Regions from separate parts of the Protofrankia sp. Cas3 genome, predicted to be linked through region 1. Evidence: predicted binding sites of a transcription regulator. Region 1 holds the regulator's gene; each other region holds the start of a gene.

Region 1 (7,650 bases):
GCGCAGTCCCACGCGGCGTGCGCGATCGTATGGAACAGCGACCGCGCCGGGACGGTCTCGATGATCCGTCCGTCGATCCGGGCCCGCAGGTGGAAGTCGGTGTCGTCGACGACCGCCCGCATGAACTCGTCCGTCACCCGGACCGAGTTGTTGGCGTTCTGGTACTGCACCGAGACGATGTCGCGGCCGCCGAGATCCATGTCGAAGCCGGCATCCCGCAATGCCCGGATCTTGCTTTCCTCACGTGCCTTGCTCTCGACGAAGTCGACGATGTCTGGATGGTCGACGTCGAGCACAACCATCTTCGCGGCCCGTCGGGTCGCACCACCCGACTTGATCGTCCCAGCCGAGGCGTCGGCTCCGCGCATGAAACTCACCGGTCCGGACGCGGTGCCGCCCGAGGACAACAGTTCCTTGGACGAGCGGATGCGCGACAGGTTCAGCCCGGCACCCGACCCGCCCTTGAAAATCAGACCCTCTTCCCGGTACCAGTTGAGAATCGACTCCATCGTGTCGTCGACCGCGAGGATGAAACAGGCTGAGACCTGTTGCGGCGCCGCGGTGCCCACGTTGAACCACACGGGACTGTTGAAGCTGAAGACCTGGTGCAGCAGCATCCACGCCAGTTCATGCTCGAAGACCTCGGCGTCGGCCTCCGAGGCGAAGTACCCGTTCTCCAACCCGGCCGCCGCGTAGGTGCGCACGACCCGGTCGATGAGCTGGCGCAGGGACCATTCGCGGGTGGCGCTGCCCAACGCACCACGGAAGTACTTGCTCGTGACGATGTTCGTGGCGTTCACCGACCAGAAGTCGGGGAACTCCACCCCGCGCTGCTCGAAGTTGACCGAACCGTCCCGCCAGTTGGTCATGACGACGTCCCGCAGCTCCCAGGTGACCTCGTCGTAGGGATGCACGCCGGGCGACGTGTGGACACGTCCGACCGTCAGGCCGCTGGTCTTACCAGCGGGCCGGCTCGACTTCGTGCCACGGGTCTCGGTCATGGCGCTCCTCGTCTGGCGGGTACGGCGTCTGGCGGGTACGGCATGGACGACAACTCGCCGACCCGTGAACTATCTGGCCTGCGCCCGAAGGCCCGCGATCGCGGTCTCGAAGTCCGCCAGGGACTCGAAGGCCAGATACACCGAGGCGAACCTCAGGTAAGCGACCTCGTCAAGAACTTGCAGTGGGCCGAGAATCGCCCGGCCGATCTCGTCCGAGGGAATCTCGGCCGCTCCCGACGCACGCAACCTGTCCTCGACCAGCTGAGCGAGCTGGGCCAGCGCATCGGCCTCGACCGGTCGGCCCTGACATGCCCGGCGCACACCCGCGACCACCTTCGCGCGGCTGAACGGCTCGGCCACGCCGCTGCGTTTAATCACCCTCAGCGATGCCTCCTCGATCGTCGTGAACCGACGGCCGCAGGACGAACATGATCGCCTACGGCGGATCGCGGCACCTTCCTCAGCCTCGCGGCTGTCGACAACCCTGCTGTCCGGGTGTCGACAGAACGGGCATCGCACGGACGATCCCCCAAGATCTTGATGACTTACAACTCCACAACTACCACATGTTGTGGTCAACCATAGGGCTCACCACCATGAACTGGCAAACCGTCGGCGCGTCCGACGGTCACGGCAGGCGAAGCGCCTGCCCGGGAACAAGATCGGTGGTGGCAAGCTGATTCATACCGGCCAGCCGCGCCACGATCACCCGAGTGTCACCCTCAGGAGCCAGCGCACGCGCTATGCCCCATAAGGTCTCACCGGACCGGACCACGTGAACACGACTGGAACCCGCACCGCCGCGCGGTTCGGCCAACGATGCGACCCGCGCGAGGGACAAGATCAGACAGAAGGCAATCGCGACGAGAGCAACCAGGACCATCCGGCCTCGCCGGGTCAATCTCAGTGGAGGCAGCGCCGGCCGCTCCACCACGCACCCCTTCAACACACCCCTTCACCCCTTGAGATCACGAACTACGAACAGTCGTTCGATCGAACGTCTGATCGAGTTTGTACCTCATGACTCCGACAGAATCGCCATGACACGCTCGAACAGACGTTTGAAAAATCCGGTCGCTGCGGTTACGGTCGTACCGATGAGATGTCGGTCGTGGCCACCGGCTCCGGTTCCTGGCGAAAACACCAGGTCTACCGGGAGCGGAGTCTGTCACGACCGCAAAACGAAGGAGAACGGCAGGTATGACCACCGACCCCAACCGCACCCGACGTGGCCGGCCACCGCGCGGTACCGTGCGCGACCTGCCGGATGGGCCGGCGGACGCGTCGGGCCTGACCCCCCGCCAACGCAAGGTGTTGGAGGTGATCCGCAATGCCGTCGAACGCCGCGGATATCCGCCCAGTGTCCGCGAGATCGGCGAAGCGGTCGGGCTCACCAGCACGAGCAGCGTCGCGCATCAGCTCAAGATGCTGGAGGAGAAGGGCTTCCTGCGCCGTGACCCCCACCGTCCGCGGGCCATGGAAGTGCTCTCAGCGGACGCGCCGGTACGGCCGACGGCACGCGACAGCCTTCACCTCGGGCCGCCACTGGCCCTGACGGCCGGCACCGGGGAGTCCACCGCCGCGCCGGAAGCCCGCCGTGAAGCGGCCTACGTGCCCGTCCTCGGTCGTATCGCGGCGGGTGGGCCGATCCTTGCCGAGCAGGCGGTGGAGGACATCTTCCCCCTTCCCCGTGAGATCGTCGGCGAGGGCACGCTGTTCATGCTGAGAGTTGTCGGAGACTCCATGGTCAATGCCGCGATCTGCGACGGGGACTGGGTGGTCGTCCGCCAGCAGCCGGTCGCGGACAACGGCGAGATAGTCGCCGCGATGATCGACGGCGAGGCAACGGTCAAGACGTTGCGTCACCGTGACGGCCACGCATGGCTCCAGCCGCAGAACCCGGCCTATGCCGAAATTCCGGGCGACGAAGCGTCGATCCTCGGTCGGATCGTCGCGGTACTACGCCGGGTCTGAACATGGATGGTTGTGCCGACCGGGACAGGGCCGACCGCAAGCAGGCCGGGCGAGTGGTGGCGGTCGTCGGTCCGACCGCGGCCGGCAAGAGCGAGCTCGCGATCGATCTCGCCGCCACCCTCGGCGGTGAGATCGTCAATGCCGACTCCATGCAGCTCTACCGCGGCATGGACATCGGCACAGCCAAAGTGCCGCCACGGGATCGCAAGGGCATCCCGCACCATCTGCTTGACGTCTGGGACGTCACCCACACCGCCGACGTGGCGTCGTACCAGGCAAGGGCACGAACAGTCATCGACAATCTTCTGCTTGCCGGTCGGACCCCGGTACTCGTCGGCGGCTCCGGGCTCTATATCAGGGCTGTCATCGACGACCTCAGGTTTCCCGGCACCGACCCGGCGGTGCGAGCACGCCTTGAACGGGAGCTGTCCGAACGTGGGGCTGCCGCGTTACACGCCGACCTGACCGCACGCGCGCCGCAGGCAGCTGCGGCCATACTGGTCGGCAACGGTCGTCGCATCGTGCGCGCGCTGGAAGTGGTGGAGCTCACCGGCGGCTTCACCGCCTCCCTACCGGAGCACCGCGCGGTCTATGACGTTGTTCAGATCGGTCTCGATCATCCCCAGCTCGACGCCCGGGTCGCCGACCGCGTGGCGGAGATGTGGGCTGCCGGCATGGTCGAGGAGGTCCGGACGCTCGCCGACATGGGGCTCCGGAGCGGATGCACCGCTTCGCGGGCGCTGGGTTACGCCCAGGTTCTGGCCTGGCTGGATGGCACGATCGAATCAGACGAATCCGCCCGACTTGCAACAATTGCCGCGACGCGCCGATTCGTCCGCCGACAACGGTCGTGGTTTCGCCGCGATCCCCGCATAATTTGGCTGGACCGTCCTGACGTCGAGCAGGTGGCGGGCATGGTCCGCTCAGCCTGACGGGCGATGGGTACCGGCGACCCGTTCATCCCGGCGTCTGGAGACATCTGTGACCGCGCTCGAGCTGAACCTCGTCCCGGCCCTGTGTGCCGCGTTTGACGACGGGTCGTTGCAGCTGCATTACCAGCCCGAGGTGGACCTGCGCAACGGGTCGGTTCCGGCGATGGAGGCGTTTCTGCGCTGGCAGCATCCCGACCGTGGCCTGCTGAGCCCGGCGCAGTTCATGCCGGTCGCCGAAGCCGCAGGCCTGTCCGAACAGGTCGGCCGCTGGGTGCTTCGAACTGCCGTTGCGGAGGCGCGGACGTGGCACGAGATGGCATCGGGGACCACCATCCGCCCGCCCCGGCTGTGGGTGAACGTCACCGCCGACCAGCTGACCCGGCCGGACTTCGCGGTCGAGGTGGCAGGCCTCGTGTCTGGCCGCGGGCTGCCACCGGGAGCCCTCGGGTTGGAGTTCACCGAACAGACTCTTGGGCTCGCGCACATCGGGGTACCCCGTCTGTTGAGCCACCTACGTTCGTTCGGACCAGCGATCGGCGTCGATGGCTTCGGCACCTGGTATGCTTCAATGTCGACTCTTGACGTCCTGCCGCTGGACATGGTGAAGATCGACGGTCGCTTCCTCCACGCAATGCAGCGGGATCTGGAAGGTGAAGCCGTACTGGCCTCGATCATCACGCTGGCTCACCGACGTCGGCTGGTGGTGACAGCAGAGGGCGTTGACAGCATGGTCATCGCGTCCAGGTTGGCCGCGATGAGCTGTGACCGCGGCGCCGGCCGGTTGTTCTGCCCGCCTGTTCCCACTGACGACGCCCGGATGATCGCGCTCGGCCGTGGCCGACCGGACCGCCGGCATGCGCGCTCGGGTCCCGCCTCCCACGCCACCTCCCACCCCCCCGCCACCGTACCGATACGCACCCCGGCCGGCGCCGGCTGATCAGGGATCGACCGCCGGCATCCAACCGCGTCAGAGAAGGGCGATATGACGCTTCCCGCCATTGAGGACTCCATCCGCGACCACGTCCGCAACCACTTCTTCGACGCCACCGGTGAGGGACACGATCTCGCCGACCGGGCGGCCCTGCGCCGGGTACCGGGTCTGGCGACCGAACTGGATGACGTCACCGAGGTCGAGTACCGCCAGCTCAGGCTGGAACGGGTCGTCCTCATCGGCGTGTGGACCGCCGGGACCGCAACGGACGTCGCGACCTCCATGACCGAGCTCGCGGCCCTTGCGAACACGGCCGGCTCGGTCATCCTGGACGCACTCGTCCAGCGACGCGACACCCCCGACGCGGCCACGTACGTCGGTTCCGGCAAGGCACGGGAACTGTGCGAGGTCGTTGCCGCCGTCGGCGCCGACACCGTTGTCTGCGACGGTGAACTGACTCCCGGCCAGCTGCGCCAGCTGGAGGACGTCGTCAAGGTCAAGGTCATCGACCGGACCGCGCTGATCCTGGACATTTTCGCCCAACACGCGACATCCCGGGAAGGGAAGGCGCAGGTCGAGCTTGCCCAGCTGCAGTACATGCTGCCGCGGCTGCGTGGCTGGGGTGAGTCGATGTCGCGGTCCGGCGGTGGGATCGGGACCCGGGGCCCTGGCGAAACGAAGATCGAAACTGACCGGCGACGGCTGCGCGCGCGCATGGCCAGGCTCCGCCGCGAGCTCGCCGACATGAAGACGATCCGGGCGACGAAACGGTCGTCGCGCCAACGCAGCGGGGTCCCCGCGGTCACGATCGCCGGCTACACCAACGCCGGCAAGTCCTCGCTGCTCAACCGCCTGACGGGCGCGGGCGTACTCGTCGAGGATGCGCTGTTCGCCACGCTGGACCCGACGGTGCGACGGGCCACGCTCCCCGACGGTCGGACCTTCACCCTCGCTGACACCGTCGGTTTCGTCCGCCACCTGCCGCACCAGATCGTCGAGGCGTTCCGCTCGACGCTGGAGGAGGTCGCGGACGCCGATCTCCTCCTGCACGTGGTCGACGGTTCGCATCCCGATCCGCTGTCGCAGATTTCGGCTGTCCGCATGGTGGTCAACGACGTCGACGCCTGGGACGTCCCCGAGCTGGTCGTGGTCAACAAGATCGATACCGCCGACCCGGAGGTCCTGGCCGGGCTGCGCCGAAGCATCCCGAACGCGGTATTCGTGTCCGCACGCACGGGCGAGGGCCTGTCCACCCTGGTGGAGGCGCTGACCGAACGTGTGCCCCACCCGGCGGTGGAGGTATGCGTGCTCGTACCGTTCGCCCGCGGGGATCTGGTGTCACGGGTCTACGCCGACGGCGAGGTCCTCGATCTGCGGCACACCGCGGACGGCACCGAGGTGCGGGCCCGGGTACCGGTCGGCCTCGCCGCTGCGCTCGCCGTGTTTCAGCCAGAAATCGATCAACACAGCCTCGGTGGCCCGGGGACTCTCGGCCGCAGGTGAGTGCGCGGCCCCGGGGATCACTTCGTAGCGGGCACCGAGGCGCGCCGCCATGTCCGCCTGCAAATGCGGCGGCCAGGCGTCATCGGCGATGCCGTGTGCGACCAGAACAGGCGTGTCGACCGCGCCGGTCGCGGCGGCGAGATCGTCGACCCGGTCAGGCTCGTCGAGGAGCTGCTCGCCCATGACCCGTAGCCCGACATCGCTGCTGGCGAAGAAGCGATGCTCGAGGAACTCCCGGCCGCCGGGCGGGTAGACGGCGGTGTCCGCAGCGCGCACCGCGGCCCACACCGCGTCGCGGCCGCTGCGGTCGTAGACGACCCGCATGGCTCGCAGCGCGATCCGGCGGGCGCCGACGATGCCGGCGGGGCCGGAGCAGAGCAGCACCAGGCTCGCCGCGGACGAGGGCCGGCTGATGACCGCGGCGCGGGCGACGAGACCGCCGAAGGAATGGCCCAGCAGATGCACCGGCTGGCCGATGTCGTCAACCACCCGTCCGACATCCTCGGCAAGAGCCGTGACCGTGCAGTCCCGTTCCGGATCGTCGGCAGACGACTCGTACTGGCCGCGCTGATCGACCGCGATGACGTTGAACCCGGCCTGCGCCAGCCCTGTCATGATCATCAGATAGTCCTCTTTGCTCCCGGTGTAGCCGGGCAGCAGGACGACCGGTGGGTCCGCCGGGGAACCGGCTCGCAGCGCCGCGAGACCCCCACAGGTCAGGCGCCGCACCCCTGGCGGCAGTTCCGTCGGCGTCGAGAGCATGGCTAGCGACTCCCCCATTCCCAGAAGGCGACCACGTACCCCACACCGTAGGGTGCATCAACGTACTCAGCGCGAGACACACATGACCGTACGTGCGTGTCGCTCGATCCGGCAACCAGGCTCGCGCCGGCCAGCACCTGCCACGACGCACGCCCCGCCGCCATCAGCTCACGGGAGAGGTCGGGCTCGAGCCGCAGCAGCGCGGACGCGTCGGCGGCGGCCAACGCCGCCGCCACCGTTGCGTCATGGGCCGCGGCGCGCTCGTCGAATCCCCCGGGTGCAGCGGCCGTCCGCCTGGCGCTGCCGTCCGCCATCACCAACAACGCGACCCGGGCCGCCCAGCGGGCCAACGCGACGCCGATCTGCACGGCATCCCGCACGGCGGTCATCGCGCTCACACCGAAGCCGACGACGTCTCCCCGCCACGACGTCTGTTCGAGCAGCCAGGCTCCGACCGTCAACGACAACGACAACGACGATGTCGGCTGGCCACCGCATTGCCGACCATGGTGGGTCGCCCGCCCCAGCGTAACCGATCGTGGCACCC
Region 2 (7,650 bases), on a different contig from region 1:
TGGTGGCGTGCACCGGGTGGCTACTGGTCGCGGCCTGTGTCCCGGTGGTGCTGACCGATGTCCGGGAGCACGGCATCCCCACCGGCAAACTCAACATCATTTCGATAGTCGTACTGGGGATGCTTCTTCTCGGCATAGCCGCGCTGGGATGGTTCGCGCCCCGGCGTCCGCGCCTGCCCCAGCTGTTGTTCCTCACGATCGCGGTGTTCCTGCTGACGAACAAGGTCTTCTCGCCGCAGTACACGCTGTGGCTGGTACCGCTCGCCGCGCTGGCCCGGCCACGGTGGCCGGCGTTCCTGGCCTGGCAGGCGAGCGAGGCATATGTGCTGCTCACCCGGTTCCTGCACTTCGTCTACAACGACACCAACGGAGCGTCCGGGATCGACCGTGGCTGGTTCGTGAGCGCCGTCGTCATCCGCGACCTCACCTTGTGTGTGTTCGCCTCGCTGGTCGTACGCGAGATCCTGCGGCCCGAACTGGACGTCGTCCGCGTCACCGGAGCGGACGACCCGGCGGGTGGCGTGCTCGACGGGGCGGCGGACCGGCGCAGTCGTCGGGCCATGCGCGCCACGGCGGACACCGCGACCGCGACGGACCGGGACGCGACGCAGGCCGGGCCGGGCGGATGGGCGGCGGCCGTCGGGGCTGGTCCATGACCGTGCCATCGGAAGATCCCCCCCCTGACCGGACCGGTCGCGCCCAACCGGATTCCGGCCTGGCCGCGCTGCCCGGGTCCGGTGCGCCCGGCATAGGCCGGACGTGGCTGAACTGGATTCCGCAAGCAGTCCGGGCGACCCTGCCGATCTGGTTCGTCAGTCGGGTCACGGTCATCGTGCTGTCCTTGGCCACATCCCGGGCACTGTCCGGTCAACCGGGTGCTGATCTGCCGGGCGTGTCGGCGCTGTGGAACCGCTGGGATGTCGGACTGTTCACCAAGGTCGCGCGGTTCGGGTACGAGTCCCCGATGTACACCGACCACACCGAGGTGGACTTTCCGGGCTACCCGATCGCGATGCGCTTCGCCCACCTGTTCATCGGTGACTGGACGGTCGCGGGGATGGCGGTCTCGTTCGTCGCGGGGGCCGTGGCGGTGGCGGCCATCTGGCAGATGCAGATCGATGACACTTCGGCCGCAGGAGCGTCGACCTCGACCGGACCGGTGGTTTCGGCGTCAATCGACCGGTCCGGTGGGACCGGACCGGTGTCCGCCGGGACCGGACGGGCCGCCGCCGGGACCGGACAAGCCCGTGGTGGGACCGGACGGGCCGCCGGCGGTATCCGGCTCTGGGCTGGTCCGGGTGACCAGGACCGCCGTGCCGCGGACTTCGCGGTCCTCGCGCTGCTGCTGTTCCCCTATGCGGTATTCCTCTGCGCCGGGTACTCGGAGGCGATCTTCCTCGGTTTTGCCACCACGTCCTGGCTCGCCGCCCGCCGCCAGCACTGGTGGCTCGCCGGCCTGCTCGGCGCCGGTGCAGCCTCGACGAGGGTCACCGGAATCCCCTTCTGCGTCGGGCTGGCGGTGCAGTATGTCGTCAGCCGGCGACGCGCGGGGCTACCGGTGTTCGCGACGTCGGGACTCGCGCTCGCGCTGCCTCCGTTGCCCGTCCTCGCCTTCGTCACCTACCTACGGGTGCGCACCGGACGGTGGGACTCCTACGCCTGGGCGATGCGGGTCGGCTGGCACCGGGACATCGACTGGCCCTGGGTGGGATGGCGGGCGACCTGGCACGGGGCCTTCGACGCGTCGCAGTCCTCGGCGTGGACCTGGTTCTGGCGTGGTGAGATGGCCGCCGTGGTCGTCGGCGTAGTCCTGACCGTGGCGCTGGTGTGGTCGGCGCGCCTCGGTGAGGCTGCCTTCGTCGGCGTTGCGACGTTGCTGATGAGCAGCTCGAACTACTACGCCTCGGGGATCCGGACAATTCTGGTGGCCTTCCCGATGTACCTGCTGCTCGCTCGGGTCGCGACCCGGTGTCCCTGGGTGCGGCCGGCCTACATCTGGCTGTGTGCGCCCGTCATGGCCGCTTTTGTCGTCGCCTTCACCCAGGGTCAGTGGGTCGACTAAGAGCGCCCGGTGTCGGCCACCGGTGCGGGTGCGAGCTGGTCGACGTGGATCGAGTAGTGTTTGCCAGGTTGCCGTTCGTTGGCCCGCGCGCGTTGCACGTGCGGGCGTTCTGACACGCGGCACTGTCCCTCCTGCCACGGAACCCTCCGTGGCCGCCCGAGTCCACAGGAGGTGGGTTCACCCTTGCCACGGCATTACGAACTGATGGTCATCCTCGAACCGGATCTTGAAGAGCGTACGGTCGCGCCCTCCCTCGACCAGTATCTGACCGGTGTCCGCGCCAGCGGCGGCGTTGTCGAGAAGGTCGAAGTCTGGGGCCGCCGCCGGCTCGCCTACGAGATCCGTAAGAGCGTCGAGGGCATCTATGCCGTCATCGACCTGCACTCCGAGCCGGATGTGGTCGCCGAACTCGACCGCCAGCTCGTCCTCAATGAATCGGTGATCCGCACCAAGGTGATCCGGCTTCCCGAGAAGAAGAAGCCCCGACGCAAGATCGCGGCCTGAAGGGAGCGGCTTCATGGCCGGCGAAACAGTCATCACGGTGGTCGGAAACCTGACGAACGACCCCGAGCTTCGGTTCACCCCCAACGGTGCCGCGGTGGCCAGCTTCACCGTGGCCTCGACGCCGCGGACCCTCGACCGGACCACCAACGAGTGGAAGGACGGGGACGCGCTGTTCCTGCGTTGTTCCATCTGGCGGCAGGCTGCGGAGCACGTTGCCGAATCGCTGCAGAAGGGCGCCCGGGTCATCGTCCAGGGTCGGCTCAAGCAGCGGAAGTGGACCGACCGTGAGGGTAACGAGCGCATCTCGGTCGAGCTGGACGTCGAGGAGATCGGCCCTTCACTGAAGTACGCCACGGCGAAGGTCGTCAAGGCGGCTCGTGGTGCCGGCGGTGGCGGTTATGGCGGACCGAGTGCCGGGGCTGCGCCCGGCGGTCCTACCGGCGGGGCTGGCGGCGGGGCTGGCGGCTACGGTGCCCCGGCGCCCGCCGGCGGCGGATCGGGATACGGCGGCGGTGCAGTCGAGGACCCGTGGTCCGCGCCGGCCGGCGCCTACTCCGAGGAACCCCCGTTCTAGTGGTCCGCTAGCGGACCACTAGTGGCCCGTGTGGCCTGCGGATGCGCGAATGGAACGGGCCTGCGGTCGAACCCACAGACATATAGGAGTGCACGATGGCCAAGGCGGCCGTGCGCAAACCGAAGAAGAAGGTTTGCGCGTTCTGCAAGGACAAGAGCGACTACATCGACTACAAGGACACCTCGCTGCTGCGGAAGTTCATCTCCGATCGCGGTAAAATCCGCGCCCGGCGGGTTACCGGAAACTGCAGTCAGCATCAGCGTGATGTGGCGATCGCGGTGAAGAACAGTCGCGAGATGGCGCTGCTGCCTTACACTTCGACGGCTCGCTGAGGAGGCTGGCGATGAAGCTGATCCTCACTCAGGAGGTACCCGGCCTCGGCAGCCCCGGTGACACGGTCGAGGTCGCCGGTGGGTACGGCCGCAACTACCTCATCCCGCGTCGGTACGCGATCGTGGCGACCCGGGGTGCCGAGAAGCAGATCGCCCAGATCCGCCGGGCCCGGTCGGCTCGGGCGGTTCGGGACCTCGGGCATGCAAAGGAGATCGCCGGCCAGCTTTCCAACCTGTCCGTCCAGCTGGTGAGCCGGGCGGGTAAGGAAGGCCGACTGTTCGGCTCCGTGACAGCGGCGGACGTGGTGGCAGCGGTGGCGGCGGCCGGCGGTCCCGATCTGGACCGCAGGCGGGTGGAACTGCCGAAGCCGATCAAGTCACTGGGTGCCCACACGGTCTCGGTGCACCTGCACACGGACGTCGTCGCGACCGTCAGTCTGGACGTGGTCTCCGCCTGAGAACGTCCGCCGGAGTGGTTCCACCTGAGAAGGTCCGGCCTGCATGGCGGTACGGGACTGCATGGCGGTACGGGACTGTAGGGCGGTATGAGTGACCGCGGTGTTGCCGACCGGCCGATGGACCGGCCGGTCGATGCCACATCGCGGTCACTTTTCGTATTTCTGTCCGCAGTCGGATCCATGCACAGCGTGAGTCGCCGGCCGTCCGGGGGCAGCGGTGATCGGATCCACGGATTTCTTTCGTCCACAGGCGGTGGATGACGCCGGCGCCTGCCAGACCGCGACATCAGCCTGGACGATCTATTTTCCGATCGGTTATCCACAGCTTCGAGGGACTTGTCCTGATGCTTTCCCCAGGACGTTCGGTCTTATCCACAGTTGTTATCCACAGGTTCTGTGGATAACTCTTTGGGGCTTCGGGCCGCTCCCCCGTACAGTCGGCGCCGCTGGTGGCGGGCGCTCTTAGGGTCGGCTGTCGGTGGGGGGTGCCCGGTCGGACATTGACAAAGCCACTCTGGTGGTCGAACATATGTTCGATAGTTAGATGTGTGTCGAAGCTGCGGTCACGAGAAGCGGTCACGACAAGAGGCGCTATGGGGGGTGGTCATGACACTGACCGACATTGACCGCGCCCGGGGTGGTTCGGGCGGGTCGGTCGAGTTCGACCGCACTCCACCACATGATCTTGCAGCTGAACAGAGCGCGCTGGGCGGCATGCTGCTGTCCAAGGATGCGATTGCCGACGTGGTGGAGGTACTCGCCGCGGGCGATTTCTACCGTCCCGCGCACGCCACCGTCTACGGCGTCATCGGCGACCTGTACGGCCGTGGGGAACCGGCTGACGTCATCAGTGTCGCCGCCGAGCTCGCCAGACGGGAGCTGCTCGAACGGGTGGGTGGGCCGGCGTACCTGCACACCCTCATCTCAAGCGTGCCGACGGCGGCGAATGCCGGCTACTACGCCCGCATCGTGGCGGAGAAGGCCGTCCTGCGCCGCCTGGCCGAGGCCGGTACCCGCATCGTCCAGCTCGCCTTCGGCCCCGCGCAGGACGTGGACGAGGTCGTCGACCGCGCCCAGGCGGCCGTCTACGAGGTCACCGAACGTCGCTCAAGTGAGGACTACACCCCGCTCGGCGAGTTGCTCAACCCCGCCCTGGAGGAGATCGAAGCCATCCAGGGGCACAACGGGTCACTGACCGGGGTCCCCACCGGCTTCAATGATCTGGACGAGCTGACCAACGGGCTGCACGGTGGCCAGTTGTGGATCATTGCGGCTCGGCCCGCTGTCGGCAAAAGCACGCTCGGTTTGGATCTTGCTCGGGCTGCGTCCATCCGTAACGGGATGACATCGGTGATCTTCTCGCTGGAGATGAGCCGCATGGAGATCACCATGCGGCTGTTGTCGGCGGAGGCCCGGGTGTCCCTGCAGAGCATCCGTACCGGGCGGCTCACCGACGACGACTGGGCCCGTCTTGCCCGCCGGATGGGCGAGGTCGCGGACGCTCCCCTGTTCATTGACGACAGCCCGCACCTGACCATGATGGAGATTCGGGCGAAGGCCCGGCGGCTCAAACAGCGCAACGACCTCCGGATGATTGTTCTCGACTATCTGCAGCTCATGTCGTCGCCAAAGCGGACGGAAAGCCGCCAGCAGGAGGTCAGCGAGATATCGCGTTCACTGAAACTGCTCGCCAAGGAGCTGGATGTCCCGGTGGTGGCGATCTCCCAGCTGAACCGTGCCTCGGAACAGCGTGCGGACAAGCGCCCACAGATCTCCGACCTTCGCGAATCAGGATCGCTCGAGCAGGATGCGGACGCGGTGATCCTGCTGTACCGGGAGGATGCGGTGGAGAAGGAGTCAGCTCGCGCCGGCGAGGCCGACCTGATCGTCGCCAAGCACCGTAACGGCCCGACCGGCACCGTCACCGTCGCCTTCCAGGGCCATTACTCCCGTTTCGTCGACATGGCCAGCTGACCGCGGTTCGTCGTCGGCCGCTCAGGCACCGCGAACCGGGAAGGGATGTGACCGTTGCAGCCGCGCGGACCGCTGCGGGGCGTGGGGAAGACCGCGCTCGGAGTAGCGATGATCCGCGCCCGCGAGAGCCGGCGGGACGACCGGCTGTTTGACGACCCGTATGCGCAGGCGTTCGTGGACGCCGCACCAGGGGCGTTTCCCGACGAGCCGAAGACCGAGAGGCAGGTGGCTGCGCTCGGGCCGCTGGCATCCCTGGGAGCGGTGTTCCACCTCCACGGCGTCATCCGTACGCGGTTCTTCGACGACTACCTGACAGCCGCCACCGCGGCCGGATGTCGGCAGGTGGTGCTGCTGGCCGCGGGCCTGGACACCCGGGCCTTGCGGCTTGCCTGGCCGCCGCGCACCCGCGTGTTCGAGCTCGACCTTCCCGACGTGCTGGCCTTCAAAGACACGGTGCTGGCCGCTTCCAGCGCTGTGTCACGCTGCGAGCGGGTCACCGTGCCGGCTGACCTGCGGGAGGACTGGACGGCGACGCTGACCGAGGCGAGCTTCGACGCCACCAGCCCGACGGCGTGGCTGGCCGAAGGGCTGCTCCTTTACCTCACCGCCGACGAAGCGGGACGACTGCTCACCAACGTCAGCGACCTGTCCGCACCGGGCAGCCAGCTCTCGTTCGAGCACACCCCCATGGCCGCCGCCAGCCTGACCGCCGCCGCCAGCCTGACCGCCACCACACGCCAGATGCCGACCATGCAGCAGTACACGGCGCTGTGGAAAGGCGGACTCGGGGCCGACGCCCCCGGCTGGCTCAGCGGCCACAGCTGGCAACCCCAGTTCCACGAACTCGCCGCACTCGCCGCTTACTATTGCAGGCCGATTCCCGACGCGACCCACGGTGGCTTTCTCACAGCCCTGCGCGTGACTCCATGACCCCAGCACGCAGCCGCCGCCCACAGGAGCCCCTCGGTCAGCCCTTCCAGCGGGGCCGGATTGCCGAGTACATCGTCCGGCACAGGGATTCGGTGGTTGTCGACCGGTGTCAGCGTTGCTCGGAGACGATTTTTTCGATGTAGGCCCGGCGATGCCGGTCGAGGATCGGGTCGATTTCCGTGGTTGCCTTGCTCGCGAACTCGGCGAAGATCCGGAGTAAGATCTGGACTTCGTCAGGATCCTGGTGCGACACTATTGTCATCGGTGTCTCGGACAGCACGCGGTTCTCGTCGAATATCTCCATGCTGCCCGACGGCGGCACGACAAGCTCGGTCCCATCGGGGATGAAGGCGATGGTAATATTCGGTCGGTTGGTCGCGAGCGCCCTGATGCGATCAATTTGAGCAATCATGGCCGCGGGTGCCGCCACCGGATAACTCAGTACCGACTCCAACAGAACGAAGTGGAAAGTTCGCTTTTCGTCGTACAGTATCTTCTGTCGTTCCATCCGTAGGGCGACCGCATCCGCTCCATCGACGAGGTAGTCGATATCGAACAGTTCGCAGAAACGCACGATGATTGCCTGGGCGTATTCGCTCGTCTGGAGCAGACCGGGAATGAGAGCCGGCTGGAAGAAGCGAACAACCAGCGCGGCGGCCTCATGCTCGAGGTACTCGGGCTGAAATCGGCCTATGTATGGCCTGGGGTCGATGATGGGGGCTGCTCCCGACCCGATGCGCTCGGCGGCCTGCCGGAACTGCAGCACCACGTCGTCGGGCTCGCCGAGAGCCCGCACGATGGCTTCGATGTCGTCAG
Region 3 (7,650 bases), on a different contig from region 1:
AGCCCGCCGCAGCCGTGCAGCTCATCGCGGCCGACCCGGACCAACGCGGTCGGTACCGGTTCAACCACGTACTGGTACAGGAGGCGCTCTACAGCTCGCTCGACGTCATCGAACGGACCAGGCTGCACAGCCACGCGGCCCGAGCGATCGAAGAGCGCTACCGCGACGACGACGCATACCTGGGCGATCTTGCCTACCACGCCTACCACGCATGCCTGGGAATCGGCGCGGACGAGGTCGCCGGCCACGATGATGAGGGCGGGACGGACGCACGCGCGGCGTTCCGGCACACCCTTGCCGCCGGACGGTGGGCCGGCGGGCGGCTGGCCCACGAGGAATCCGCTCGGTGGCTGTCGATGGCGCTCGAGCTCGCCGACCGGTTCGGGCTGGCGGCCGGGTCCGGTTACATCGACCTGCTGACCGAGCTCGGCGAGGCATGGGCGCGGGCCGGCCACCGCGACAGTGCGCGCCGCGCCTGCGACCGCGCTGCCGAGATGGCCGCACGCTGTGGCGCACGCGCACAACTCGCCCGCGCCGCGTTGGGCGCGGGCACCACCGTGGTCACCGCAGGCACCGTCGACTGGGCGTTGGTCTCCCTGCTCACCCACGCCATCAAGGCGAACACCGACAATCACGCACTTCGGGCACGGCTGCTCAGCCGACTGGCGATCGAGCTGTACTGGCATGCGGGTGGTGAACCGGCGCGGGAACGCAGTGCCGAAGCGCTCGAGGTAGCCGGCGTAAGCGGCGACGACGCGGCCCTCGGGGTCGCGTTGCACGCCCGCCAGTTCACCCTGCGGGGAGCGGGCCATCTGACCGAGCGGATTGCGATCGGGCGACGCCTGGTCACCCTCGCGACCCGCGCGGATGATGCGGACCTCGCCAACCCCACCCACGTCTTCCTGGCCGCCGACCTGCTGAGGCGACAGCGTTCGCGGTGCGCTCGGGCATCGCCTGAATCCGCCAGCCGCCGGGGAACGTGTGTACATGGTCTGCCGGCGACGGCAGATGGCCGATCTCCGGGATGTCCGGGCCGGGGCCGCCCGCGCACCATTGCGGCCATGACGACAACCACTAACACGGCCACCACCGACACCAACACCACTCCCGAAGCCAAGCTGCGGGCCCGCCGCGAAGCGATCGTGCGGACGCACATGGAGGCCGAGGGCCGCCACGATGTGGCCGCCACCCTCAACACCTTCGCCGAGGCCAACTACGACGTGGTCGCCCTGGGCGCCCCGACGAACGGGCCGCAAGCGGTCGAGGAGCTACTGACCATGCTGTTCGGCGCGTTCCCCGATTTCGCCGCCGAAGCCCTTTCAATCCACCACGGCGACGACATCGTGTTCGTCGACACCCGGATGACGGGTACCCACCATGGCCCGTGGGCCGGTGTGCCCGCCACCGGCAGACCCATCGACGTGCGCTTGCGGCTGCGTCTTCCACTTCGACGACGACCGGCTTGTCAAGGAGACCGTCTCCTTCGACCACGCGACCCTGCTTGGCCAGATCGGCGTCAGCGGCTGACCCGCGTCCACCGGTCGTCGGTCAAGGACGGCACCAGCAGTCACCTGGCCGGGGTTGGAACATCCAGGAGCACGCCTTGTCCACGCAGAATCGTCGTCGAGCCGCCGAGGTTGCCGCGATGGTGAAGGCGTCTGGGGCGGCCCGACGACGAACCCGGGTCGCTGAGCGGGGTGGAAATGTCGGGATGGCGAGCTAAACTGAACATATGTTCGATACATCCGATGGATGTGCAAGATCTGATGCGTGCCCACCATGTGATGCGTGCGCAGGCCCCGAGCCCATCGCCGCCTTGGACGCGGATGCCTGCCTGACCCTCATGACGACCATCGTGCGGGAGAAGGCCAGGCTGGACGCGGCGCTGATCCGCACGCAGGCCCGGTTCGTCGAGCTGCGGTCCGCGGCCGGGCCGGACCCGGTGTTCAGCGAGTTCGCCGCCAGCGAGATCGCCATCGAGCTGGACCTGTCGTGCAGCGCCGCGGCCGCCCAGCTGAAACTGGCGCACACGATGACCTACCGGCTACCGGCCACCCTGGCCGCTCTGGAAGCCGGTGCGATCGACCTGGGCCGAGCGCGCGCGGTCGCCGACGCCACCGGCTCGCTGTCGCAGGTCCACGCGGCAGCCGTCGAGGAGAAGGTGCTGGCCCGCGGCGGTCGGGCGAGCCACACGCTGTTCCGCCAGGCCCTGCGCCGGGCCGTGCTCGCCGTCGACCCCGATGGCGCCCAGCGGCGCCACGAGAAGCAGCGCCGGGAGCGGCAGGTGCGCATCGGACCCCTCGACGACGGCATGGCCGAACTGTGGGCGTTCCTGCCGGCTGCCGAAGCCCAGGCCGCCTACCAGCACATCGACGCCCTCGCCCGCTGTGCCGGCGCTCCGGACGATCCCCGGAGCATGGATGAACGCCGCGCGGACGTCCTCACCGATCTACTGCTGGGCCGCCATCATGATTACGAACCCGTCCACATCGAGATCGGGGTGATCGTGCCTGCCGACACCCTGCTGGGGCTGACCGACACCCCCGGCGAGCTGGCCGGCTACGGGCCGATCTCCGCAGGGCTCGCCCGCGACCTGGCCTGCGCGGCCAACGCCACCTGGCGGCGGATCCTCACCGACCCCGTCGACGGCAGTCTCCTGGATGTGAGCCGGCGACGGTTCCCCTCAGCCGTGCTCGCCCGTCACGTGCAGACCCGGGACCGCACCTGTCGGTTCCCGAGCTGCCGTAGACCCGCCGCGGCCTGCGACCTCGACCACGTCCAGCCCCATGCTGGCGGCGGGACCACCGACCCGGCAAACCTGCTCACTCTGTGTCGCCGCCACCACCGCATGAAACACGGGGGGAAATGGTCGGTCAACCTGGCCGGCTCCGACGGGTCGGTCACCTGGACAAGCCCGGAAAAACGCGTCCACCACACCAGTCCGGAACCCTACATCGACTGCAACCCGAACCCGAACCCGAACCCGGACCCCAACGCCAACCCGGAGCCGGAGCCACCACCGTTCTGAAAGAGGAGGACCGCGTGAACATCACCGACAGCCCGCTCTACCTCTCCGGCACAGGCGCCAGGATCACCGTCCTCAGCTGAGGACCCCGGAGTCGGCGTGGGCTTGCGAGCGTGGGGACTGGTCGAACCGTCAGGAGATGTCGAGGATGGGTAGGCAGGCCTGTACCCGACACGTTCGAAGGAGACGGACCCATGGTCGAAGTCACGAGTAACCAACCGCCGGGGACACCCACCTGGATCGACCTCGGCATTCCCGACATCCAACGCGCAAAGGAGTTCTACGGCACCCTGTTCGGCTGGGAGTTCGAGGAGGGACCCCCCGAAGCCGGGGGCTACACGATGTGCCTGCTGCGCGGGCAGCCGGTGGCGGCCGTCATGGCGAACCCGGACCCGAACGCCACCTCGTTCTGGTGGAACCTCTACTTCGCCACCGACGACTGTGACGGCACCGCCAAGCACATCGCCGACGCCGGCGGCCAGGTCGTCGTGGCGCCCATCGATGCGATGGACGCCGGGCGGATGGCGATCGCCCTCGATCCGACCGGCGCGCAGTTCGGCCTCTGGCAGGGCCGTATGCACCCCGGCGCGCGGATCGTCAACGAACCCGGTTCCCTGGCGTGGAACGAGCTGCGCACACCCGCAGCGGACGCGGCCCGCACCTTCTACCAGGCGGTTTTCGACTACACCCTGGAACCCATGGCGGCTCCCGACATCGACTACACCGTGCTGCACCGCGGCGACGGCCAGATGATCGGCGGAATTCACGGCGTGGCCGACGCGCAGTCGTCATCCTGGATCACCTACTTCGAGGTCGAGAACACCGACGCGGCCGTACGGCGGGTCCTCGACGGCGGCGGCGCATGTCCCGGCGAACCCCAGGACTCCCCCTACGGGCGTGTCGCCATCGTCGAGGACCCGTTCGGTGTGGCGTTCCACGTCATCGCCTCCGCCCAGAACCCGCCCGGGTGAGGTTCAGGCCGCCGCTCAGGAGCGGGACAGCGCGGACCAGGGCACGTCCTTGTCGATCCGCGGCTCCGCCGGCAGGCCCAGGACCCGCTCTCCGATGATGTTCCGCTGGATCTGGTCGGTTCCGCCGGCCAGCCGGTAGCCGGGCGCGCCGAGCAGATGCTCGGTCCAGCCGAACCCCTCACCGGAGTCGGCCGCCGCCCGGCTACCCAGCAGGTCGACGGCGAGCTCGCCGGTGCGGGTCAGCACGTCGGAGGCGACCAGCTTGCCGACGGATGCCGCCGGCCCCGGCGACGCTCCGGCCGCTGCGGCCCGCGCCACCCGTCCGGCGGTCGCGGCCCGCAGCACCGTCCGGATGTAGAGGTCCGCGAGCTGCTGACGGACCACCGGGTCACCGGCCCGGCCCAGGCGGCGGGCGAGCTCCAGCACGTCGTCGAAGGTTCCGCCCTTACGACGGGTCACCGATCCGGACGCGGTGCGCTCGAAGGACAGCATCGCGTTCGCGACCCGCCAACCGTTGCCGACCGCGCCGACACGCAGGGCGTCGGGGATCCGGACGCCGGTGAGGAAGACCTCGTTGAACGACGTGCCTCCGCTCATCTGCCGGATCGGGCGGATCTCGATACCGGGGGCGTCCATGGGAACGAGGAAGGCGGTGATCCCGGCGTGCTTGGGCACGTCCGGGTCGGTGCGGGCGAGCAACAGCCCGTAGTCGGCGAACCGCGCGCCGGACGACCAGACCTTCTGCCCGTCGACGACCCAGGTCTCCCCGTCCGCCACGGCGCGGCAGGCCAGTGCCGCGAGGTCGGAACCGGCGCCGGGTTCGCTGAACAGCTGGCAGGCGAGCAGATCGGTACGCAGCAGCGGCCCGACGAACTGCTCCCGCTGTGCCTCGGTGCCGAACATCGCCACGGCCGGGCCGACCAGACCGGTCGTCACGCTGATCAGCTCGGTGGACGGCGGCACGGCGAACGCGCGTTCCTCCTCGGCGAAGGCGGTCGCGAACAGCGCGGGCAGACCGGCGCCGCCGTGCTCCACCGGCAGCGTGAGCGCTCCGTAGCCCGCGTCGTAGCGGGCCCGCCGATAGGCTCGGACGTTCTCCAGCAACGTGTGCTCGTCGCCGTCGGAGAGGTTACGGAACACCGCGAGGTCTGGCGGGCCGTGGCTTGCCACCGGCGCGGCAACGGTGGCGGCGAGCCAGCGCCGTACCTCGCCACGCCAGGTCACGAGGTCGACGGTGCTGCCCGAAGCGTTGCTGCCCGAAGCGGTCATCGGTGGGGGTCCCTTTCGCACGGCATCATCAGACGGTCAGCTCAGGCGGTCAGCTCAGGCGGTCAGCTCAGGCGGTCGACCTGGACGGTCAGCTCAGACGGTCAGGACCGCGCAGGCGGACAGTCCCGGCGCGCCGTACACGTGGGTGAAGCCGACCCGCGGGGCCCCGGGGACCGCCCGGCCCAGCGCCCGCCCCTGCAGCTGGCGGACGACCTCGTGCACCTGGCGCAGTCCGGACGCGCCGATCGGCTCACCGTTGGCGATGCATCCGCCGTCGGTGTTGACCGGGAGGCGGCCGTAGGCCTCGGTGGAGCCGTCAGCAAGGAGTTTCTCCTGCTCGCCGTGCCCGCACAGGCCCGTTTCGGCGAGGTGGATGATCTCCGAGCCGCTGTCGGTGTCCTGCAGTTGCGCGACGGCCACCTCGGACGGGTCGACACCGGCGGCGGCGAACGCCGCGGCAGCCGCGTCGATGCTCGGGCTGTGGTACGGATCGGGCGCGAGCCACGGGGAGAACACCTCGAACGATCCGAACCGGCGGGTGCGCAGCGCCACCGACGCGAGCCGCACCGGGCGTTCACACAGGTCACCGGCACGGTCGCCACGGACGAGGACGAGGGCGACCGCTCCCTCGCTCGGCGAGCAGAACATCGATCGGGTCAGCGGGGCGTTGACCGCCGGCGCGGCGAGTACCTCGTCCTCGGTGAGCGGGGTGCGCCGCCAGGCGGTGGGGCTGGCCTCGCCGTTGCGCAGCGCGCGCACCGCGACCCGGGCCAGTGACCGGTCGGAGACCGCGTGTTCGTACTGGTAACGCCGGGTCTTCATGGCGAAGTACTGGGTGGTGACCATGAGACCGGTCCGGCCGTACCAGTCCCCCAGCCCGTAACTGGCCGGGTCGGAGTTGAACGCGCCACGCGGGTGCTTGTCGAACCCGATGACAGTCGCCACGTCGGCCTCCCGGGCCCGCAGCGCGTTCGCCGCGGTCGCCAATGCTACACCACCAGTGGCACATCCATTGCGTACAGTAATGAACGATAGTCCGGTAAGACCGAGGCGGGAAACGAGGGTGTCGGGCTTGCCGGACACGTTGCTGCCACCGACGGCAAGGTCGACGTCGGGCCAGCCGATGCCTGCGTCGGCAAGCGCGGCCCGGGTTGCATGCTCGGCCATGACCATCGCGGCGACGCCCTCGTGCCGGCCGAAGGGGTGGATGCCGACCCCGACGACGTAGACGGCGTGGGCGGCATCCCGGTCCCGATCGGTACTCACGCGTCCGCTCCCGTCTCCTCGAGGCCCGTGGTGGGCTCGAAGGCGTAGGTGACCTCGCCGGTGGCGCCGATCGGGACGAGGGTGAGCCATACCCGCAGTCCGATGTCGAGCATGGCCGGGTCCCCGACCAGCAGGGACTCGACGAGCACCCCGCCGAGATCCACATAGCCGACCGCGTACGGCGCGAAGCCGTCCGGTGGAGCGTGATACGGCGGCTTCGGTTCGAAACCCTGCACGGTCAGCGTCCAGATCGTGCCGGTTTCGGGCAGCGTGACCACGGATATGTCGCTGCCAGCCGCCGAGCACCGGGGGCAGGACGGCCCGACCGGAAAGATCGTCGTTCCGCACCGCCCGCACGTGGCACCTGCCAGCCGCGGTGGGTCCAGCGAGGCGAACAACTCATGATCGATCGGGACGGGACGCGGTGGTACCACTGACGTCATCAGGACTCCTTTTTCAGCCTTCAACCCCCACGCCGTCAACCCGCGAGCAGTCAACCCGCGAGCAGTCAACCCGCGAGCAGTCAACCCGCGAGCAACAGCAACGGACGGGCGAGCAACGCCGTGACCGTCCGAAGGTATTCAGCGGCGGGCGCACCGTCGACGGCACGGTGGTCGAAGCTGAGGCTGAGTGTCAGCACCGACGTCCGCCGCGGCGTGTCCCCCTCCCAGCGGACCCCGTCGCGGACCCGCCCGACCCCGAGGATGGCCACGTTCGGCGGATTGATCACCGGGGTGAAGAAGTCCACGCCGTATCCGCCGAGGGATGTGACCACGAAGGTCGCACCCTCCAGATCTCGCACAGCAAGCTTCTTGTCACGGGCGGCGCCGGCCAGGCGTCTCACGTCGGCTGCAATGTCGAGCAGACCGCGGGTGGCGGCGTCGCGCACGACCGGCACGAGCAGTCCGTCCGGCACGGCCACGGCCACCCCGACGTGGATCTCGGGCAGTAGGTGGATTGCGCCGTCGCGGATGGTGGCGTTGAGCAGCGGATGGTCACCCAGCGCCAATGCCGCAGCGCGCACGACGAAGTCGTTCAGTGATGGCACCCGCGGTTCGCCCGCGGTGGCACCGGTGCCCGTCCACTCCCGCTTGAGCTGGGCACGCAGGGCCACGAGGT
Region 4 (7,650 bases), on a different contig from region 1:
GCCTGCCTTCGACCATCCACGGGCAGGTTACGTCATGCCCGACTGCGTCGGCGGCTGGCTGCCGACCCGGCCGGAGCGGCACGCGAGCTGGATGGCGGATGCCGGCCCACGGGTCGCCTCGGCGGTTCGGCTGCTCAAGGCGTGGAATCGGGTCTGCGGCAGCCATCTGCGTTCGTTCCACCTGGAGGCGCTCGCGGGCAAGGTTCTGATCAACCGCGGGCTGAACACCCGGCAGGCGCTGGCGGAGGTCTTCCGGCACGTCGAGAACAAGGGGTTCACCGCCTACGACCCGGCGGAGGTCGGCGGCGACCTGTCGACCTACCTGCAGGGGGACGACTGCGACGCGCTCGCGGAGTCGGTGCGGTTCGCGCGCGTCCACGCTGATGATGCTGTTGAGGCGGAGCAGGCGGGTCGGCACGAGGATGCCGTCAACCTGTGGCGGCAGGTTTTCGGGCCGGAGTTTCCGACCTTCGGGTAAGAACCCGTTTTAGCCTGTTTTAGAGCTGGCCGGCGGATGACAGGCGGTGCGATCATGGTTTTCTTCGCACCGCCGGCGGCCCCACAAGAACCTCGTTGCCGACGCTACCTACGCTACCGGGGGGATCGGTGCCGGCTGCCGGTCCCGGCGGCCCCGCAGGCAGCCTTGCCAGGCGGCTCGGCCACCAGATTTTCGGGCCGATGTCGAGCGCCAGCGCGGGCACGAGGATCGAGCGCACCACGAAGGTGTCGACCAGCACTCCGAACGCGACCAGAAAGCCCACCTCCGCGAGCTGCACCAGTGGAAGGATGAACAGCACCGAGAAGGTGGCCGCCAGCACGACTCCCGCCGAGGTGATGACGCCGCCGGTGACGGCCAGCCCGCGGCGCGCGCCTGCACGGGGGCCGAGTCTCTCGGCTTCTTCCCGAACCCTGATCATCAGGAAGATGTTGTAGTCGATTCCCAGCGCCACCAGGAATATGAATCCCAGGAGCGGCAGGGACGGGTCGGCTCCGGCAAAGCCGAACAGCCAGTCATAGGCGAGCGCACTGGCGCCGAGCGCGGCGAGGAACGAGAGCACCACGGTTGCGATCAGGAGTACTGGAGTGACCACCGCTCTCAGGAGCAACCCGAGAATCACGGCCAGGACTCCCAGGACCACCGGAATGATTATTTTCTGGTCGCGTACGGAGGCGGTGCGTACGTCCAGGTTCACCGCTGTGGTTCCGCCGACCAGCGCGTCCGCGGCAGGTATCGCGTGGACGGCACTCCGGAGCGCTTTGATCGTGTCGAAGGACGCCTGTGTGTCGGGCGGTTGTGCGAGAATAACGACGAACTGGACCAGGGTCGCTCCGCGGCCGGTTTCCCCGACAGTGATGACCGCGGGATTCCTGCGAATGGTGGAAAGCACGTCGTCCGCGGCCGTGATATTGGCGATGACATATGTTGGCGCGGTCGCGCCGGCCGGGAAACTTCGCTGCGCGAGTTCCTGACCCACCACGGAATCCACCGGTTTGGTGAATCCCTGGTCCCCGCGCAGGCTCGTGTCCAGATGCAGGGTCGCGAACGCGAGCCCGGTAAGCATCAGGGTGGTCGCGATCCACACGAGGCGGGGCCGCGCGGCAATTCTGGCGCCGGCACGTGACCAGAAGCCGGATTCCTCGACGGTGCCCGCGCCGTAACCGGGGATGAACGGCCAGAACAGCCGCCGGCCGCACGCGACGAGTGCGGCCGGGAGAAGCGTCATCATCGTCACCAGCGCCGCGGCTATTCCGATGGCGCCCACCGGGCCGAGACCACGGTCGGAGTTGAGGTCGCCTAACAGCATGCACAGCAGGCCTGCGATGACGGTCGCGGCGGAGGCGACGATTGCCGGCCCGGCCCGCCGGATCGCGACCCGCATCGCCTCGTACACGCTTTCGTAGCGGGTCAGTTCTTCTCGGTATCGAGCGATGAGCAGGAGCGCATAGTCGGTGCCGGCGCCGAACACGAGCACCCGTAATATCCCGGCGCTCTGCCCATTGACGGTCAGGCCGCCATACCTGGCTCCGAGGTAGGTCAGTGCGGTGGCCGCCTGGTCTGCGATGGCGACCGACAGCAGCGGCGCCAGCCACAGGAAAGGGCTGCGGTAGACGATCAGTAGAATGGCCGCGACGACCCCGGCGGTGACGAACAGCAGTGTGGTGTCCACTCCGCTGAACACGTCATAGGAGTCGGTCAGCAGGCCGGCTGGTCCGGCCAGGCCGGTCTGAAGTCCGGGCGGCGCCGCGTGACGCACGATCCGCCGGATCTCCTTGACGTCGTCGGTGAAATCCACGATGTCGGCCCGTTGCGCAAGGCTGATGCTCAGCAGCAACGCGTTGCCGCTGGGGGACGGGACGGGCCCGCCGACCGGGATGACGGAGAACCGCTGGAGTTCGTGGCTGAGCGTTTCGGCTGTCGCCCGGTCGGCGGGGGTCAGTTCGGGATCACGGGCGAGGACGACGATTGCGGGTACCGCGTCCCCACCCGGCAGGAGCTTCTCGGCCGTGAGCACGCGGGTGGACTCGGCGTCGGTGGGCAGGAAGGCTGAGGCGTCGTTCGTCTGCGCGCCGGTCAGCCTGCCGGCGAGTGGGGTGGCGACGACCGCTATGATGATCCATAGCAGGAGGGTCACCCACGTGAGTCGCGGCCGGGCCGGCCTTGCCGCGATCTTCCAGGCTTTCGCCACCAGCGCCCTCCGCGTCCAGCCTCCGGTCCCAGACACCGATGGTCGCAGTAAGGCCACGTCACGCGGTAGTGATACGGCGGCCTCCGCTTCCTGTGGGCAGCAGCTTCCGTAGGCAAGGGCATGGGCGTGCCGGCCGGACGCTTCACACCGGGGTCGTCCCGGCGGGCGGGCCGAGCAGGTAGCGCAGCAGGACCACGTCGCCGATCCGGCGGACCTCGGCTAGCTCCATCCGGTGGCCCGGATGGTGCGGGAACGTGCCGTTGCCGACGAAGCGGGGCGCGGCCGGGTCGCCGACGAAGAACGGCGCGATCACCAGGTGGATCTCGTCCGCGAGCCCGGCGGTGAGGAACCGGGTGTGGACCGTGCCGCCGCCTTCGACCATCAGCCGGCGCACGCCATGGGCGGCGAGGTCGGCCAGGACGACGGTCAGGTCGAGTGGGTCCCCGGCGTCCACGATGGATGCCACGTCGGCGAGGCGCTCCCGGGCCCGGGCCGCCGCGGGGCTGGCAGCGTAGACGATTTTCTCGATCGTCCCCTCGGTGAAGAAGGCTGCTGTCGGGTCGAGCTCGCCGCGGCTGGTGATAGTGATCTTAATTGGGCTCTCCGGCAGGCCGCGGGCCGTCCGCTCCTCGCGGCGGGTCGTCGACCGGACCATCAGCCGGGGGTTGTCACGACGGACGGTGTTCGCGCCTACCAGGATGGCGTCGACACCGGCACGGACCTCGTCGACCCGGTCGAAGTCGGCGTCGTTGGACACCAGCAGGCGTCGGTCGGTGGCGTCGTCGATGTAGCCGTCCACGGACATGGCGACCGACAGCAGGACGTACGGGCGTTCAGCCACGCGGGACTCCGACTTCGGCGGACCAGGCGGTGGCGATGTCGGCGGCGACGGTGACGTTGTTGCGGACGACCGCGATGTTCGTCGCCAGGCTGGCACCAGCGGTTTCGCGGTGGAAGGTCTCTAGCAGGAACGGTGTGACGGCCTTCCCGCGTATGTCGCGGCGGGCCGCCGCCGCCAGCGCCTCGGCCAGAACGCGGTCGTGCAGGTCATGGTCGAGCTGCTCGGTCTCAGGCACCGGGTTGGCAACGATCACGGCCGAGCGCAGGCCGAGGGCGTCCGCATCCGCCATGACGGACGCGACCTGGTGCGCTGCGTCCACCCGCCAGTCGAGCGTGAATCCAGTGCGTGACCGGTAGAACCCGGGGAAGATGTCCGTCCGCCAGCCGAGCAGGGTCACGCCGAGGGTTTCGAGCCGCTCGAGGGTGGCGCCGACATCCAGGATCGACTTCACCCCCGCGCAGACCACAGTGATCGGGGTGCGGGCCAGCGTGACCAGGTCCGCGGATTCGTCGGCGCTGTCGGCCCAGCCGCGGTGCACCCCGCCGAGCCCACCGGTGGCGAACACGCGGATGCCGGCGCGGGCGGCGAGCAGCGATGTGGAGGCGACCGTGGTCGCGCCGGTGCGGCGCAGTGCGCAGGCGACCGGGAGATCGCGGACGGACAGTTTCGCAACGTCAGGCGCATCCGCGATCATCGAGAGCGCGCTCGCGTCCAGACCGATCGTGGGCGTCCCGGCAATGACGGCAATCGTCGCCGGGGTCACCCCACGGGCGCGCAGCAGGGCTTCCAGCTCAGCTGCGACCTCGCGATTGCGCGGACGGGGTAGCCCGTGGGCGATCAAGGTCGACTCGAGCGCGACCACCGGGCGTCCCGCAGCCAGCGCCACCCGGACCTCGTCGGCAATCGCCAGCCCTCGCACCGGCCGACATTACTCGTACCGGCTCGTCGGCGTCATCGGTTGCTGTAGCCCGACGGGGTCAGGCGAACAGTTCGCGGACTGTCACCGGACGGAGCCCTTTTTGCTGCAGGCCGGCGACGATCCGTGGCAGGGCCGGAATTGTACCGGCATGCCCGAAGTGCAGGCTTATCACCGAGCCGGGTTGGACCGTTGCCAGTGTGCGCGTGACCACAGCGTCGGCACCGGGGTCGGTGTAGTCGAGGGGATCCACATCGTAGGACAGACAGTGTGCGTAACCGGCGCGGCCGGCCTCGGCGAGTACCGCCGGGGTGCTGTGGTGCATCGCCGACGGCCGGAAGTAGTCCCCCGGTCCGCCGGTCACCCGGTCCATGATTTCTTGCGAGCGCTCCACCTCCGTGCGCACCACGGAAACGCTCTGCCGGTCGAGATCGGCGAGATGGGTGTACGTGTGGTTCCCGATCTCGTGCCCGCCGTCTCTGACGCGACGGGCGTAGTCCGGATACCGCTCCAGCCAGTTGCACACGAACATGCAGGTAATCGGCACACGTGCCTGTGCCACGGCGGCAAGGAGCCCGTCGACCAGGGCGATGTCACCGTTGGTGTGGAATGTCAGGGCCACCTCCGGGCGTCCTGAACTCGCGCGCATCAGTTCGGTTGCGGGCCCGCCCGCCGCGGTCGGCGTCAACGCGGTTGCCGACGGTTGCGCCGGTTGGGAGGCGGCTGCGGGTGCCGCCGGCGCGGGCGAGGGTGCGCCTGCCTCGGGTTGGGCTCCGGCTCGACCGGCGTTGCCTGCGGTCGCCGAGCATCCCATGAGAGTCACGGCGGCCCCGGCCATCAGGATGCGACGGGTCGGCCGACCGGGAATACACACCGGCACACTCTAGCGCCGCTACCCGCATCACAGCCTTGCGTCCACAGCCATGCGTCCACAACCTGGCGCCACAGCGCTGCGCCGGATCACGAGCGCGGGTTCGGCATGTCGTCGACGGGTTGATCGTGGCCGAATCGTCAGCTACACTTCGAACATAAGTTCGACTTTCGGTGGGGGTGGCGGTATGACCGGCAGTATGACCGGCAGTGGGTTGGCTGACCTACCCGGGCTGCGGGGCATGGCGGCCGGGTTCGATCCGTCGGAATTGTCAGCACAGGACGTGGCGGAGTTTGTCATGGAGTTGCGTCGGTTCACCAACGCCTTGGAGGCATTGTGGGTGCGCTCGATCGATCGTCTGGACACGTCGCGGTGGTGGCAGCTCGAGGGTTTCCTGTCCGTGCAGGCGTGGCTGCGCTCCCGTTGCGGGGTGTCGCGGTCCGCAGGGTCGGCAGTGCTGCGCGCGAGTCGGGAGCTGGCGGTGTTACCAGAACTGACGGCCGCGTTCCGCGAGGGTGATGTGTCCTTCGCCCATGTTCGTGCGGTGACCTCGGCGGTGACGCCACAACGTCGGGAGGCGGCGATCAAATCCCATGGGATGTTCACATTTGCGGCTCGGGGGACGGACCCGGCGACGTTGGGGCGGGTCGTGCGTTACTGGGCGCAGGCCTCTGATCCTGACGGCGCGGACAGAGACCGTGACAGGGCACATCGGGCCCGTGGATTGATCGTTTCATCCTCGGTTGAAGGCAAGGTGTTCCTGGATGCACAGTTCGACGCCGAGGGTGGAGAGACCGTCACCGCGGCGTTGGACGCGGCGATGGGAGGCGCACCCACAGTGGGCGATGACCGGTCAAAGGCGCAGCGGCGGGCGGATGCCCTGATCGAAATCGCCAGGCATTACCTGGGCCAGGCAGATCTTTCCCAGGTGCATGGACATCGTCCCCAGCTGACCGCAGTGGTCGATGTCGCGACGCTGGTACCGCCGCCGGGGCAACCGGGCGTCGACTGGGTCGGACCCGCTGCGGCGCGATCGCAGGGACGCGAGCCCACAACGGAACCCGGTGGGGAGCTCCCCGCCGGGTTCACCGCCCGGGCGGGCTTCGCCGGTGGCGGGCTCATCGGTCACGCCGCCGTCCGGAGACTGGCCTGCGACGCGCGGGTGACCCGGCTGTTGACCTGGGGTGACAGCGAGATTCTGGAGCTGGGCCGAGCCACTCCTACTGTTTCTCCAGCGCAGTACCGTGCGCTGGAGCTCCGCGACGGTGGATGCGTCTATCCGGGATGCGATCGTCCACCCTCTTTCTGCGACAGCCATCATCTCGTGCACTGGATTGATGGGGGACCCACCGACCTCGCCAACCTCGTCCTCCAGTGCGGGCGACATCACCGTAGGCTCCATGAGGATGGCGAGATCCTCCACCGCGATGACACCGGCAACTGGCGGATCCGCACGGCCACTGTCGGGCCATCGTGACGAACCCATCGTGGTGAACCCGGCTGGGTCACGCCGCGCGGACGGCCGGTTGAACACGGAGGCCGGGTCGGTCCGGGTCGACCTCCACGACGACTTCGTCGCCGTCCCGCACGATGCCGGCGAGCAGCTCCCGGGCGAGCGAGTCGCCGATCGAGGTCTGCACCAGCCGGCGCAGCGGGCGTGCCCCGAAGACCGGATCAAAGCCGGCGTCGGCGAGCCAGGCCCGCGCTGAGTCCGTGACTGTGAGCGTGATGCGCCGGTCGGTGAGCCGAGCCCGCAGCCGGTCGAGCTGGAGGTCGACGATGCGGGCGAGATCTTCTTTGGCCAGCTGATCGAAGACCAGAACGTCGTCAAGTCGGTTGAGGAACTCGGGCTTGAACGCCTCCCGGACGATGACCATCACCGAGTCGCGTCGCACCTGGGGTGACAGGGTCGGGTCCGCGATGAACTGCGACCCGAGGTTGGACGTCATTACCACGATCGTGCTGCGGAAGTCGACCGTTCTGCCCTGACCGTCGGTGAGGCGTCCGTCGTCGAGCACCTGCAGCAGAATGTCGAAGACGTCGGGATGCGCCTTCTCGACCTCGTCCAGCAGGATCACGCTGTACGGACGCCGGCGGATGGCCTCGGTGAGCTGCCCGCCGGACTCGAACCCGATATAGCCGGGCGGCGCGCCGATGAGCCTGGCCACCGAGTGTTTCTCGGCATATTCGCTCATGTCGATGCGCACCACGGCCCGTTCGTCGTCGAACAGGAAGTCGGCGAGTGCTCTCGCCAGCTCGGTTTTCCCGACGCCGGTGGGACCAAGGAAGAGGAACGAGCCGGTCGGCCGATCCGGGTCGGAGATGCCGGCGCGAG

Evidence for each region. The regulator LexA, encoded in region 1, represses DNA repair genes until DNA is damaged. The targets are predictions, from matches to a motif close to CGAACNNNNGTTCG.
Region 2: a site for LexA is predicted at 4,453-4,466, ahead of dnaB (replicative DNA helicase). Genes of this name have one in related genera too.
Region 3: a site for LexA is predicted at 1,726-1,739, ahead of U9983_RS14360 (HNH endonuclease signature motif containing protein). Genes of this name have one in related genera too.
Region 4: a site for LexA is predicted at 5,468-5,481, ahead of U9983_RS12930 (HNH endonuclease signature motif containing protein). Genes of this name have one in related genera too.

Annotation. Positions count from the first base shown of each region.
Region 1 is NZ_CAUVXP010000001.1:35,665-43,314, forward strand. Features, by position in the region: gene U9983_RS00125 (vitamin B12-dependent ribonucleotide reductase) at 1-1,001, opposite strand, end outside; gene nrdR (transcriptional regulator NrdR) at 1,071-1,520, opposite strand; gene U9983_RS00135 (LysM peptidoglycan-binding domain-containing protein) at 1,630-1,884, opposite strand; gene lexA (transcriptional repressor LexA) at 2,202-2,975, shown strand; gene miaA (tRNA (adenosine(37)-N6)-dimethylallyltransferase MiaA) at 2,978-3,907, shown strand; gene U9983_RS00150 (EAL domain-containing protein) at 3,957-4,844, shown strand; gene hflX (GTPase HflX) at 4,890-6,341, shown strand; partial or broken gene U9983_RS00160 (alpha/beta fold hydrolase) at 6,369-7,121, opposite strand; gene U9983_RS00165 (hypothetical protein) at 7,106-7,650, opposite strand, start outside.
Region 2 is NZ_CAUVXP010000026.1:12,512-20,161, reverse strand. Features, by position in the region: gene U9983_RS07610 (glycosyltransferase family 87 protein) at 1-656, shown strand, start outside; gene U9983_RS07605 (hypothetical protein) at 653-2,062, shown strand; gene rpsF (30S ribosomal protein S6) at 2,246-2,566, shown strand; gene U9983_RS07595 (single-stranded DNA-binding protein) at 2,580-3,140, shown strand; gene rpsR (30S ribosomal protein S18) at 3,236-3,472, shown strand; gene rplI (50S ribosomal protein L9) at 3,484-3,930, shown strand; gene dnaB (replicative DNA helicase) at 4,537-5,904, shown strand; gene U9983_RS07575 (SAM-dependent methyltransferase) at 5,959-6,834, shown strand; gene U9983_RS07570 (helix-turn-helix transcriptional regulator) at 6,944-7,650, opposite strand, start outside.
Region 3 is NZ_CAUVXP010000068.1:11,086-18,735, reverse strand. Features, by position in the region: gene U9983_RS14365 (ATP-binding protein) at 1-1,652, shown strand, start outside; gene U9983_RS14360 (HNH endonuclease signature motif containing protein) at 1,844-3,028, shown strand; gene U9983_RS14355 (VOC family protein) at 3,220-3,996, shown strand; gene U9983_RS14350 (acyl-CoA dehydrogenase family protein) at 4,012-5,265, opposite strand; gene U9983_RS14345 (thiolase family protein) at 5,359-6,531, opposite strand; gene U9983_RS14340 (Zn-ribbon domain-containing OB-fold protein) at 6,528-6,974, opposite strand; gene U9983_RS14335 (2-oxo acid dehydrogenase subunit E2) at 7,055-7,650, opposite strand, start outside.
Region 4 is NZ_CAUVXP010000057.1:15,455-23,104, forward strand. Features, by position in the region: gene U9983_RS12905 (nucleotidyltransferase) at 1-478, shown strand, start outside; gene U9983_RS12910 (MMPL family transporter) at 531-2,687, opposite strand; gene U9983_RS12915 (RibD family protein) at 2,830-3,528, opposite strand; gene U9983_RS12920 (pseudouridine-5'-phosphate glycosidase) at 3,521-4,447, opposite strand; gene U9983_RS12925 (polysaccharide deacetylase family protein) at 4,506-5,318, opposite strand; gene U9983_RS12930 (HNH endonuclease signature motif containing protein) at 5,503-6,792, shown strand; gene clpB (ATP-dependent chaperone ClpB) at 6,821-7,650, opposite strand, start outside.